One region of the Klebsiella terrigena genome, then DNA from elsewhere that is predicted to be linked to it. Evidence: predicted binding sites of a transcription regulator. Region 1 holds the regulator's gene; each other region holds the start of a gene.

Region 1 (3,445 bases):
AAAAGCGATCGGCGTTTCCAGCTGCACAAAAACGCCAACGGCGCGCAGCGTATCCTCTTCAAGCTTACCGTGCGGAATGGCGATGCCGTTGCCAATTCCGGTACTGCCCATTTTCTCACGGGTGAGGATCGCTTCGAATACCACCTGGGACGGCAGACCTAGCTGCTTTGCTGCCAGCTCGCTGATGATCTCCAGCGCGCGCTTTTTGCTCTGGCAGTGAACCTGGCTACGGGTACATTCCTGATTAAGGACATTGCTCAGTTGTAGAGCTGAATCGTTGTTCATCATAATTTCACCTGAGCTCGCTCTCTGCCAGCTGCCGACAATAGCCGACGGCTGGCAGGGACGATCGCCCGGACAATTAGTGTTGTTTTAGTTTATCTTTATGTTTTGTTAACTGTCGTGCCAGCTTATCGATGAGACCATCGATAGCAGCATACATATCCTGCCCTTCCGCACTGGCATGGATTTCGCCACCGTTGACATGCAGATTGGCGTCCGCAATTTGCGTCACCTTCTCTACTTTTAACACAATGTAGACCTGATTGATCCTGTCGAAAAACTGCTCCAGTTTGCTGAACTTCGCGTTGACGAACTCGCGCAGGGCCGGGGTGATTTCGACGTTGTGTCCTGTAATGTTGAGCTGCATAGTGTCTTCCTTATCGGTTGGGTCACACCAGCTGTTTACGCTGGTTAGACGGCGGAATGGATAAAGACTCTCGGTACTTAGCGACGGTGCGGCGCGCCACCATGATACCCTGTTCAGACAGGATGGTGGTGAGCTTACTGTCACTCAACGGCTTCGCGGGGTTCTCCGCGGCGATTAACTTCTTCACCAGCGCGCGAATGGCGGTCGACGATGCCTCGCCTCCGCCTTCGGTATTCACGTGGCTGGAGAAGAAATACTTCAGTTCAAAAATACCGCGCGGGCTGTGCAGGTACTTTTGCGTGGTCACGCGTGAAATCGTCGATTCATGCATTTCGACGGCCTGAGCGATATCCGCCAGCACCATCGGTTTCATAAACTCTTCGCCCTGTTCAAAGAAGGCCTGCTGCTGTTCGACGATGCAGCGGCTGACGCGCAGCAGCGTATCGTTGCGGCTTTCCAGGCTTTTGATCAGCCAGCGGGCTTCCTGCAGGTTGCTGCGGATAAACTGGCTATCGGCGTCGTTACGCGTGCTGTTGCCCATTGCGGCGTAGTGCTGGTTGATCTTCAGGCGCGGGATGCTGTCGGAATTCAGCTCTACGACCCAGCGTTCGCTCACCTTACGCACCAGCACATCCGGGATCACGTATTCCGGTTCGCTGGTTTGGATCGACTGGCCCGGGCGCGGATCTAACGACTGGATCAGATTAACCGCTTCTTTCAGAACGTCCTCTTTCAGCCGCGTAACGCGCATCAGGGAGCGAAAGTCGTGGTTGGCGAGCAGATCGAGATGATCGCTGATGATAAGCCGGGCCTCTTCCAGCCACGGCGTCTCTTTGGCAAACTGCGAGAGCTGAACCAGCAGGCAGTCGCGCAGATCTTTTGCCGCGACGCCAACCGGGTCAAAACGCTGGATGCGCTTCAGTACCGCTTCAACTTCTTCGAGGCCGATTTCGTCATCGTCAATGCTCTCAACGATATCCTCCACCCGCAGGGTGAGGTAGCCGGTATCATCAACGGCATCGACGATAGAGGTGGCGATAGCGCGGTCGGTATCGGTGAACGGCGTCAGCTGGACCTGCCACATCAGGTAATCCTGCAGGCTCTGAGTCGTTTCACCTTGATAGATAGGCAGCTCGTCATCCTGGTAATCGACGCCGTTGCCAGAAGGCGTGCCGGCGGTGTAGATCTCATCCCAGCTGGCGTCGAGCGGCAGCTCCTCGGGCATATCTTTTTGCTCAAGGGCGTCCACGGTATCCAGAGACTCGCGGTCCTCAACTTCTTTCGTTTCTACCTCTTCATGAAGATCGGTTTGCTCAAGCAACGGATTACTCTCCAGCGCCTGCTGGAGTTCCTGCTGGAGTTCTAACGTGGACAGCTGCAGCAAACGAATGGCCTGCTGCAGTTGTGGCGTCATGGCAAGCTGTTGGCTTAGCCTTAATTGCAAACCTTGCTTCATATTCAGGGCTAATATCTCCGGCTAAAACGTCTGTAACCTCTACCCTATCAGAGTCTGAAGTCTTCCCCAAGATACACGCGCTTAACCTGCTCGTCTTCCAGGATTTGCTGTGGGGTGCCGTGAGCAATCAGATGCCCCTGGCTGACGATATAAGCACGTTCGCAGACCGCCAGAGTTTCCCTGACGTTATGGTCGGTGATTAGGACGCCAAGGCCGCTGTCGCGCAGGTGCTCGATGATGCGTTTGATATCGATAACGGAGATGGGGTCAACGCCAGCAAACGGTTCATCCAGAAGGATAAATTTAGGGTTGGCGGCCAGCGCGCGGGCAATTTCAACGCGGCGACGTTCGCCGCCGGAAAGCGCCTGACCGAGGCTATCGCGCAGATGCTCGATATGAAACTCTTCCATCAGCTCTTTCGCGCGATCTTCACGCTGTTCGCTGCTCAGATCGTCACGAATCTGCAGTACCGCCATCAGGTTATCGTAGACGCTCAGGCGACGGAAAATCGAGGCCTCCTGCGGCAGATAGCCAATGCCACGGCGCGCGCGCGCGTGAAGCGGCAGCAGGCTGATATCTTCATCGTCGATGATAATATTGCCGGCGTCGCGCGGCACGATCCCGACCACCATGTAGAAGGTGGTGGTTTTGCCGGCGCCGTTCGGGCCGAGCAGGCCGACAATCTCACCGGAGTTGACGGTCAGACTGACATCTTCCACCACGCGGCGGCCTTTATAAGCTTTGGCGAGATTCTTTGCAGTTAATGTTGCCATAACGAATTACTTACCTTTCTTTGGCTGATCGGTGCCTTTGTCCTGCAGCTGCGAAGGAACCAGAACCGTAGTCACGCGCCCGCCTTTGTTGCTGAACGCCTGCATTTTCTGCTCTTTCACCAGATAGGTGATCTTGTCACCCTGGATATTGCTATCGATCTGTTCCAGATGCGCATTACCGGTCAGTACGACGAAATCATTTTGCAGCTCATAGCGCATTTTCGACGCGCGGCCTTTCACCGGCTTGCCGTTATCCTGCATCTGGAAGAAGGTTGCCGGATTGCCGTATCCGTCGATCACCTCTTTGCCCCTCTCGCCGCCTGGACGAGTGACCACGACCTTATCGGCATTGATCTTGATGGTGCCCTGGGTCACGACGACATTACCGGTAAAGGTGACAACATTGCCCTGCATATCCAGCGACTGCTGATCGGATTCGATATGAATCGGCTGATCGGTGTCGCCAGTCTTTGCCAGTGCCGGCAGGCTGACGGCCAGTATGGCGCTGGCGAGCGCAATCTTAAGGCTGAGTTTGTTTGTTCTGAATTTCATAAGAGGTTCTAACCT
Region 2 (3,445 bases), 640 kb from region 1:
CAGCTCGCAGCCGATCAGCCCACCGCCGACGATCAGCACGCGCCGCGCGTCGTGGAGCCGGGTTTGGGCGGCACCGTATTCCCGCTGGCTGTTGAGGGTGAGCATCAGCTCGCGGCCCGGTACCGGCGGAATAAAGGGCGCGGCGCCGGTGGCCAGCACCAGCTTGTCGTAGCGCCACTCGCGATCCTGGCTTTTGACCACTTTGCCCTCGGCGTCGATATCGCTCACCCAGGTATGCGGGAACAGGCGCAGATTATACTGTTCGGCAAACTCCCCGGCGGTTTGCAGGGTCAGATCGTCGGCGCTCTGACCGCGGCTGATGACGTGGCTGAGATCCGGTTTGTTGTACTCATCCATGCTGTCGGCGGCGATCAGCGTCAGCGGGATCTGCGGGTCCTGCTTACGAATATTTTTTACCAGCTGGCGGGCCGCGAAGCCCGAGCCGATGATGACGATGCCATCACTCATTTTGCCTCCGTTGCCAGAACGTCAAAGACATCTTTGCCGAGAGAGCACTCAGGGCACAGGAAGTTATCCGGCACGTCGCTCCACGGGGTGCCGGGCTGGACGTCCTGGTTCGGTTCGCCTTTCGCCGGATCGTAGATCCACTGGCACACGCTGCACTGCATTGACGGGCCGAGGTCGGCCGCCGCTGCCGCGGCGCAGTCGCTCTGTTCAGCCGACGCTTTTTTATCAGCGCTGGCCGGCAGCGGGGAGAGGGCCCACTGGCGGGCGATTTCGCGGCCGTGCTCGCGGCAAATTTCCAGCGCATCCAGGTCCGGGCGCCACTTCGCCTTCAGGCTCAGGGACATTTCAAAGCCGGCATCCTGCAGGCGGGTAGAGAGGCGGTCAACCGCGCCGCCGCTCCAGCCGTGGGAGCCAAAGGCGCTGGCGCGCTTGTTGCGAAAACGCAGGCCGGTCATCTCCTCCACCAGGCCGGCGATTTTCGGCATCATGACGTTGTTCATGGTCGAGGTGCCCACCAGCACGCCTTTTGAGCGGAAGACGTTGGTCAGTATTTCGTTTTTGTCGCTGCGGGCGACGTTAAAGATTTTCACCGCCACGCGCGGGTCGATGTCGGTGATGCCCTGGGCGATCGCGTCGGCCATCATGCGGGTGTTGTTGGACATGGTGTCGTAGAAAATGGTGATGCGGTCTTCCTGATAATCCGCCGCCCATTTCAGATACATTTCGACGATTTGCGTTGGGTTATCGCGCCATACCACGCCGTGGGAGGTGGCGATCATATCCACTGGCAGGTTGAATCCGAGGATTTCGGTAATTTTCGGCGTCACCAGGCGGCTGAACGGCGTCAGGATGTTGGCGTAGTAGCGCTGGCACTGCTCGAACAGTTCGGTCTGATCCACTTCGTCGTTGAACAGGTGCTCGTCGCAGTAGTGCTGGCCGAAGGCGTCGTTGCTGAACAGCACCGCGTCGCCGGTCATATAGGTCATCATGCTGTCCGGCCAGTGCAGCATCGGGGTTTCAACGAAGATCAGCTGCTTACCGTTGCCGAGGTCGAGGCTGTCGCCGGTTTTCACCACCTTAAAGTTCCACTCAGGGTGATGGTGGTGGCCGGTAATGGAGTCGATGGCGTTGGCGGTGCAGTAAATCGGGGTGTCCGGGATGCAGTTCATCAGCTCGGTCAGCGCCCCGGCGTGGTCCTCTTCCGCATGGTTAATCACGATGTAGTCGATATCGGCGAGGTCGATTTCGCTGCGCAGGTTCTGCACGAACTCGCGGCTGAATTTGTGATCCACGGTATCGATCAGGACGTTCTTTTCTTCGCGGATGAGATAGCTGTTGTAGCTGCTGCCGCGCAGCGTTTTATATTCGGTTCCGTGGAAATCGCGCACTTCCCAGTCGCGTTGGCCAACCCAATGAATGTTATTTTTAACCAGAATAGACATAGCAACCTCAATTAATTCAGCGTTTTCAAAATAGATGTTTTGCTTATATCAAGTTGCGTGCCAACTTTTTAATTGTTTGATTTTGTTCTGTTTATTATTTTTCGTTAAAAACATTGATGTCAAAATGACAATGGTTAAAATAGTCGTTATGACTATTGTGATTGTCAAAATGACAGTGAGGCAGCGATGAGCTTTTCCGTAGAGGCGCTGGCGAAAATCGCCATTGATTTGCAAAGCGATATCGGCCACGCCGACCGCTTCCCGCGCCTGATTGCCACCCTGCGGCAGATCCTCGGCTGCGATGCCTCGGCGCTGCTGCGCTATGAGGCGCACCAGTTTGTGCCGCTGGCGATCGATGGCCTCGCCCAGGACGTGCTCGGGCGGCGCTTTTCCCTCGAGGGGCATCCGCGTTTAGAGGCTATCGCCCGTGCCGGCGACGTGGTGCGCTTCCCGGCGGATAGCGACCTGCCGGACCCGTATGACGGGCTGATCCCCGGCCAGGAAAGCCTCAAGGTTCACGCCTGCGTTGGGCTGCCGCTGTTTGCCGGACAGACGCTGATCGGCGCGCTGACCCTCGACGGCATGGACGCCGACCGCTTTGACAGCTTCAGCGATGAGGAGCTGCGGCTGATTGCCGCGCTGGTGGCGGGGGCGCTCAACAATGCGCTGCTGATCGCCCGCCTGGAGAATCAGAACGTGCTGCCGGAGCCGAGCGCGAGCTACCCGGCCGCCGATCGTCAGGAGATTATTGGCCTTTCGGCGCCGATGCTGCAGCTGAAAAAGGAGATTGATATCGTCGCGGCATCGGATCTCAACGTGCTGATTGACGGTGAAACCGGCACCGGCAAGGAGCTGGTGGCGAAAGCCGTGCATCAGGGCTCGCCGCGCGCTGCCAATCCGCTGGTCTACCTCAACTGCGCGGCGCTGCCGGAAAGCGTGGCCGAGAGCGAGCTGTTCGGCCACGTCAAAGGGGCGTTTACCGGGGCTATCAGCAACCGCAGCGGCAAGTTTGAAATGGCCGATAACGGCACGCTGTTCCTCGATGAAATTGGCGAGCTGTCGCTGGCGCTGCAGGCGAAGCTGCTGCGCGTGCTGCAGTACGGCGACATTCAGCGCGTCGGGGACGATCGCAGCCTGCGGGTGGACGTGCGGGTGCTGGCGGCCACCAACCGCGACCTGCGCCAGGAGGTAGTAGAAGGGCGCTTTCGCGCCGATCTCTATCACCGGCTGAGCGTCTTTCCGCTGTCGGTGCCGGCGCTGCGCGAGCGGGACCAGGACGTGGTGCTGCTGGCGGGCTATTTCTGCGAGCAGTGCCGCCTGCGGATGGGGCTGGGGCAGGTGGTGTTAAGCAGCGCCGCGCGGGCAAGGCTGGGCGCCTGGCCGTGGCCGGGCAACGTCCGCGAGCTGGAGCATGCGATTCATCGCGCGGTGGTGCTGGCGCGGGCGACCCAGGCGGATGATGACATTGTGCTGGAGCCGCAGCACTTTCAGTTTGCCGGCGAAGCGCCAAACCTGCCGAGCGCCGCGCCGCTGGC
Region 3 (3,445 bases), 590 kb from region 1:
AGTGGCTGAAGGTGGAGTACAGCAGACCGGTACCGGAGGTCATGGTCATGAACTCAGAACGGAAGCCAATCAGGCCACGGCTTGGGATCACGTAGTCGAGACGTACGCGGCCCTTGCCATCTGGATTCATGTTTTTCAGGTCGCCTTTACGCTCACCCAGAGCCTGCATCACGGAACCCTGATGCTGCTCTTCAACGTCCAGCGTAACGTTTTCAAACGGCTCTTGTTTGCGGCCGTCGATTTCGCGGAAGATAACTTTCGGACGGGAAACCGCCATTTCGAAACCTTCACGACGCATGTTCTCGATAAGAACGGACAGGTGCAGTTCGCCACGGCCAGAAACGCGGAATGCGTCCGCATCCGGAGTCTCTTCAACGCGCAGCGCTACGTTGTGTACCAGCTCTTTGTTCAGGCGATCGAGGATCTGGCGAGAAGTAACGTACTTACCTTCTTTACCACAGAACGGAGAGGTGTTAACGCAGAAGAACATAGAAACGGTCGGTTCATCAACGGACAGCGGCGGCAGCGCTTCGACGTTCTGCGGATCGCAGATGGTGTCGGAGATGTTCAGCTCGCCCAGACCGGTGATTGCGATGATATCGCCAGCTTCCGCGACGTCAGTCTCGATACGTTCCAGACCGAGGTGGCCCAGGACTTTACCGACTTTACCGTTACGGGTTTTGCCTTCGCTATCAATCAGAGTGACCTGCTGGTTCGGCTTCACTTTACCGCGCTTGATGCGACCGATGCCGATTACGCCAACGTAGTTGTTGTAATCAAGCTGGGAGATCTGCATCTGCAGCGGGCCATCACTATCAACGTCCGGAGCCGGTACGCGATCGATGATGGTCTGATACAGCGGAGTCATGTCTTCAGCCATATCTTCGTGGTCCAGACCCGCGATACCGTTCAGCGCAGATGCGTAAACGATAGGGAAGTCCAGCTGCTCATCAGTTGCGTCGAGGTTAACGAACAGATCGAAGACCTGATCGACAACCCAGTCAGGGCGTGCGCCCGGACGGTCAACTTTGTTGATGACCACGATCGGCTTCAGGCCGTGGGCAAAGGCTTTCTTGGTGACGAAGCGCGTTTGCGGCATCGGACCGTCAAAGGCATCAACCACCAGCAGCACAGAATCAACCATGGACATAACACGCTCAACTTCACCTCCGAAGTCGGCGTGCCCAGGGGTATCAACGATGTTGATACGGTAATCATTCCATTTGATTGCGGTGTTTTTCGCGAGGATGGTAATCCCACGCTCTTTCTCCAAATCGTTGGAGTCCATCACACGCTCTTGTGTTTCGGCACGTGCATCGAACGTACCGGATTGCTGGAGCAGCTTGTCAACCAGGGTAGTTTTACCATGGTCAACGTGCGCGATGATGGCGATGTTACGCAGATTTTCGATCACAAACTTTGCCTCAGGCATTAGAAATAGCGCGTTATTGTACACGTAATAAGCGAAGGACTGAACAGGATCACAAACATCCTCCGCAAACAAGTATTGCAGAGTTTCTTTGTGATCGCTTTCACGGAGCGATAAAAGGGCACCGTAACAAAAACTGCACCAAAATGGTGCTCAATGTTCACACTGAAGCACTACTTTGGTGCATTATTCCTATCATGGTGCAGTTCTTTTGCACTATGGTGCGCATGATACAGCGTTTTGCATAGCATTTAAAAGTTGGCACAGATTTCGCTTTATCTATTTTAAGGCAACAACGCCACTTTAAGTAGTAAAAAAGTTTTCGTTACCACGACGACAATGACCAATCCGGGAGAGTTTAAGTATGTCCGCTGAACACGTTTTGACGATGCTGAACGAGCACGAAGTGAAGTTTGTCGATTTGCGCTTCACCGATACCAAAGGTAAAGAACAGCACGTCACAATTCCTTCTCATCAGGTTAATGCCGAATTCTTCGAAGAAGGCAAAATGTTTGATGGCTCCTCGATTGGTGGCTGGAAAGGTATTAACGAATCTGACATGGTTCTGATGCCGGATGCGACCACCGCGCTGATCGACCCGTTCTTCGAAGAACCGACGCTGATCATTCGCTGCGATATCCTGGAACCAGGCACCCTGCAGGGCTACGACCGTGACCCGCGCTCCATCGCTAAACGCGCTGAAGAGTACCTGCGTTCTACCGGCCTGGCAGATACCGTACTCTTCGGGCCAGAGCCAGAGTTCTTCCTGTTTGACGACATCCGCTTTGGTGCTTCTATCTCCGGTTCCCACGTGGCTATCGACGATATCGAAGGCGCATGGAACTCCTCCACCAAATACGAAGGTGGCAACAAAGGTCACCGTCCTGGCGTGAAAGGCGGTTACTTCCCGGTTCCACCGGTTGACTCCTCTCAGGACATCCGCTCTACCATGTGTATGATCATGGAAGAGATGGGCCTGGTTGTTGAAGCTCACCACCACGAAGTCGCCACTGCTGGTCAGAACGAAATCGCTACCCGCTTCAACACCATGACCAAAAAAGCGGACGAAATTCAGATCTACAAATACGTTGTGCACAACGTTGCTCACCGCTTTGGTAAAACTGCGACCTTTATGCCAAAACCAATGTTTGGCGATAACGGTTCCGGCATGCACTGCCACATGTCCCTGTCCAAGAACGGCGTAAACCTGTTCTCTGGTGACAAATATGCTGGCCTGTCAGAGCAAGCGCTGTTCTACATCGGCGGCGTAATCAAACACGCTAAAGCGATTAACGCCCTGGCTAACCCGACCACCAACTCCTACAAGCGTCTGGTCCCGGGTTACGAAGCACCGGTTATGCTGGCTTACTCTGCCCGTAACCGTTCTGCCTCTATCCGTATTCCGGTGGTCACCTCTCCGAAAGCGCGTCGTATCGAAGTGCGCTTCCCGGACCCGGCTGCCAACCCGTACCTGTGCTTCGCTGCGCTGCTGATGGCTGGTCTTGACGGTATCAAGAACAAAATCCATCCGGGCGAAGCCATGGACAAAAACCTGTATGACCTGCCGCCGGAAGAAGCGAAAGAGATCCCACAGGTTGCTGGCTCTCTGGAAGAAGCACTGAACGCGCTGGACGCTGACCGTGAGTTCCTGACCGCGGGTGGCGTATTCACCAACGACGCTATCGATGCCTACATCGCCCTGCGTATTGAAGAAAACGACCGCGTACGCATGACTCCGCACCCGGTTGAGTTCGAGCTGTACTACAGCGTCTAATTTTGCTGTAAATCCTCGGTATTCCGTGTTGTGGCGTGGGATACCAGGGATATTTTGTTGCCGTGGAAACTTTCAGCCCATCTCAGGATGGGCTTTTTTCTCCACCAACATGCTGATCTTATGCGCTTTTTACTTATAAAAAGCTATACTGCACTAAAATAGTGCACTCTTTTCAGGAGACTGTCAGATGGCAACAGGCACTCAGCCCGATGCTGGGCAGATCCTTAACTCTTTAATCAACA
Region 4 (3,445 bases), 1.7 Mb from region 1:
TGATACCGATACTTTCCAGCTGCACCAGCAGCTGATGCCCCATGGTGACGCCTTCTGCGTAACCCACACCGCCCAGAGAAGTCGCGGCAAAGATACCGGTCAGGATACAGCCGACAATCCCACAGACGCCGTGCACGCCGAACACGTCGCACGGGTCGTCAACGCGCAGCCAGCGCTTCAGGACAGTCACGCCCCACAGACCCGCCAGACCGGCAGCAAGACCGACAATCAGTGAACCACCCACGCCGATGTAACCACAGGCTGGCGTAATGCCGACCAGACCAGCAATCGCTCCGGAGCAGGCACCCAGCAGGGACGGCTTACCGCGAGTCACCCATTCGCCGAAGGTCCAGGCCAGAATCGCAGCGGCGGTTGCCACGACGGTGTTCACAAATGCCAGGGCCGCAATTTCGTTCGCCGCGCTCGCAGAACCGGCGTTGAAGCCAAACCAGCCAACGTACAGGATCGCGGTGCCGGTGAAGACCATCGGCAGGTTATGCGGTTTGAACGCCTCTTTGCCAAAGCCCACGCGTTTGCCCATCATGTAGGCACCCACCAGCCCGGCAACCGCGGCGTTGATATGTACGACGGTACCGCCGGCAAAATCCAGCGCGCCGTGCGTCGCCAGCAGACCGCCACCCCATACCATATGGGCAATCGGGACATAAGAGAGCGTCATCCACACCACCACGAAAATCAGCACCGCAGAGAAGCGAATACGCTCCGCCAGCGCGCCGACGATGAGGCCGACGGTAATACAGGCGAAGGAGCCCTGGAAAGCGACGTGAATGTACTGATAGAAGGAGCCCATCAGCGCTTTCAGCTCAATATTCTTCAATAATACCCAGTCAAAGTTGCCGAAGAAGCTGCCGCCGGTACCGAACGCCAGCGTGTAGCCGTAGACCACCCACAGAACGCACACCAGAGCAAAGGTGACAATCACCTGAGTCAGCATCGAAAGCACGTTTTTGCCGCGAATCAGGCCGCCGTAGAACAGCGCGATGCCCGGAATCGTCATAAACAGCACCAGCGCGGTGCAGATCATCATAAAGGCGTTGTCGGCTTTATCCGCCACCGCCGGTGCGGCCATGGCCAATCCTGGAAGAAGCGCCAGTGCACCCAGACCTGTTTTCATTGTTGTTGCTATTTTCATCTTCTCAATCCCCATCACTGTGTGGTCTGGACGTTACAGTGCCGCTTCGTCGGCTTCGCCGGTGCGGATGCGAATAACGCGCTGCAGCTCGGCGACAAAAATTTTGCCATCGCCAATTTTCCCGGTGTATGCCGCTTTACTGATGACGTCAACGACCTCATCCAGCTGATCGTCGGCGATCGCCACGTCAATTTTTACCTTCGGCAAAAAGTTAACGCTATATTCGGCGCCACGGTACAGCTCAGCATGGCCTTTCTGGCGGCCAAACCCTTTCACTTCAGTGACCGTCAGGCCCTGAATGCCGATGGAAGATAACGCTTCGCGAACGTCTTCCAGTTTAAACGGTTTGATTACCACGGTAACCAGCTTCATAAGTCCCCTCCGATCAGAATTCGTAATGGCAGCAGCTAACACACAGGGAATAAAGCAAAGGCTATGCCAGAAATGAAAAAGGACCGCTAAGCGGCCCTTTTGATGGAGAAAAGCGAGAAACGACCCGGGAACGCGGGGGAAAGCGCCCGGGAGCGGCTAAAAATGCACCATTTTAGTGCGTAAGAGGTTGCATTTTTGCACCACGCTATATCGCCGCAGAATCACTGCCTGCTTATAGTGCATCAGGCAATCAGGGACTCTTCCTGCGAGCTGGCCGCCAGCTCCTCGCCGGCCAGCTGCAGCTGGTACATCTGCCAGTAGCGCCCTTTTTCCGCCAGCAGCTGCTGATGGTTTCCGCGCTCAACCGCCTGGCCGCGATGGAGCACCAGGATCGTATCCGCTTCGACTATCGTCGACAGGCGGTGGGCAATCACAATCAGCGTCGTGTTCTGACGAACCTTTGCCAGCGCCTGCTGGATCGCCTGCTCGGTGCCGGAATCGATATTGGCCGTCGCCTCGTCGAGGATCAGTATCTGCGGCGTATCGACCAGCACCCTGGCCAGCGCCAGCAGCTGCTTCTGGCCCACCGAGAGATTGTTGCCCTGCTCGCCCAGCTGGGTATAAAGCCCGCCCTCCAGGCCGCGCGCCAGCTCGGCCAACTGCACGGCTTCCAGCGCGTCCCAGACCTGCGCCTCGCTGATATCGCGGCCGAGAGTGACGTTGGCGTAGAAGGTATCGGCCAGCACGACCGGATCCTGCTGCACCATGGCGACGCCCTGGCGTAATGCGCTGTGGCTTAAAGAAGAGAGCGGACGGCCGTCAATACGGATCTCGCCTTTGCTCAGCGGGTAGTAGCCCATCATCAGGCTGGCAAGCGTACTTTTGCCGCTGCCGGTGTGGCCCACCAGCGCCACAAAGCTGCGGGACGGAATCTCCAGATTGATATCCTGCAGCACCAGCCGATCGCCGCGGTAGGCAAACGAGAGATCCTCGATCGATACCGCCCCGCTGCGCAGCGGGGCATCGTCCTGACCCCACGCCTGACGCGGTCGATCCATCAGCTCGAAGACCCGCTCGCCGGCCACCACCGCCTGCTGCAGCATCGACTGCTGCGTAGTCAGCTCAATCAGCGGCTCGTTCAGCCGGCCGAGATAGCTGATAAAGGCGTACAGCACCCCGACCTCAATGGTTCCCGAGGCGCTGAAGCCAAAGAGCATCAGCAGCCCGCACAGCACCAGCGTCGAGAAGAGGCTGAGCAGCGGACGCAGCAGGAAGCCGTCGAGACGCAGCGTTTGCATGCGCGCCAGATAGTGGGCATAGCTGGCCTCGCGCATCCGCTCGCCGAACCGCGCCTGCTGGCGGAACTGCTGGATAACGCCCATGCCGTTAATCACTTCATTAAAGCCGTCGTTGATATCCGCCAGCCAGGCGCGCACCCGCCGGACAATAGGCGTGCTGTAGCGCTGATAGATCATCATGACGATCAGCACCGCCGGGAAAATCGCCAGCGCCACCAGCGCCATGCGCCAGTCGAGGCTGAACATCGCCACCAGCATGGCGCCAATCAGCGCCGCGCTGCGCAGCACCGTCGCTACCACGGTGACGTAAAGATCGCGGATCACCTCGGTGTCGTTAGTGACGCGGGAGATAAGCTGCCCGACCGGCTGCGTATCGAATTCGCTCAGCGGCTGGCGCAGCGCGGCATCCATCACGTCGCTACGCAGCTGCTGAACGACGCCGACGGCGGCGCGGTTAAACAGCAGCGACTGGTTGTAGTGCAGCGTCGCCGCGAGGATCTGCAGGCCAAGATAGGCCACCGCGAGCCCGCTAACCAGCTTCAGCGGCAGCGAATTCTTCGCCACCATATTGTCGATGAAGTAGCTGATCAGCAGCGGGCCGCTGACTTCGGCGGCGGCTGCA

Evidence for each region. Region 1 encodes sigma-54, which starts transcription at its own class of promoters, with help from an activator protein. Its sites were predicted from a motif close to GTTGGCACANNTTTCGCTNT; they were not measured.
Region 2: norV (anaerobic nitric oxide reductase flavorubredoxin) is a predicted target of sigma-54. The motif match lies at 1,956-1,975, and genes of this name have one in related genera.
Region 3: glnA (glutamate--ammonia ligase) is a predicted target of sigma-54. The motif match lies at 1,687-1,706, and genes of this name have one in related genera.
Region 4: glnK (P-II family nitrogen regulator) is a predicted target of sigma-54. The motif match lies at 1,577-1,596, and genes of this name have one in related genera.

Annotation. Positions count from the first base shown of each region.
Region 1 is NZ_CP050508.1:520,721-524,165, forward strand. It holds gene ptsN (PTS IIA-like nitrogen regulatory protein PtsN) at 1-288, opposite strand, end outside; gene hpf (ribosome hibernation promoting factor) at 362-649, opposite strand; gene rpoN (RNA polymerase factor sigma-54) at 672-2,105, opposite strand; gene lptB (LPS export ABC transporter ATP-binding protein) at 2,153-2,878, opposite strand; gene lptA (lipopolysaccharide ABC transporter substrate-binding protein LptA) at 2,885-3,430, opposite strand; gene lptC (LPS export ABC transporter periplasmic protein LptC) at 3,399-3,445, opposite strand, start outside.
Region 2 is NZ_CP050508.1:1,162,345-1,165,789, forward strand. It holds gene norW (NADH:flavorubredoxin reductase NorW) at 1-468, opposite strand, end outside; gene norV (anaerobic nitric oxide reductase flavorubredoxin) at 465-1,910, opposite strand; gene norR (nitric oxide reductase transcriptional regulator NorR) at 2,097-3,445, shown strand, end outside.
Region 3 is NZ_CP050508.1:5,524,864-5,528,308, forward strand. It holds gene typA (ribosome-dependent GTPase TypA) at 1-1,414, opposite strand, end outside; gene glnA (glutamate--ammonia ligase) at 1,794-3,203, shown strand; gene glnL (nitrogen regulation protein NR(II)) at 3,391-3,445, shown strand, end outside.
Region 4 is NZ_CP050508.1:4,386,515-4,389,959, forward strand. It holds gene amtB (ammonium transporter AmtB) at 1-1,153, opposite strand, end outside; gene glnK (P-II family nitrogen regulator) at 1,187-1,525, opposite strand; gene HCK03_RS20600 (SmdB family multidrug efflux ABC transporter permease/ATP-binding protein) at 1,768-3,445, opposite strand, start outside.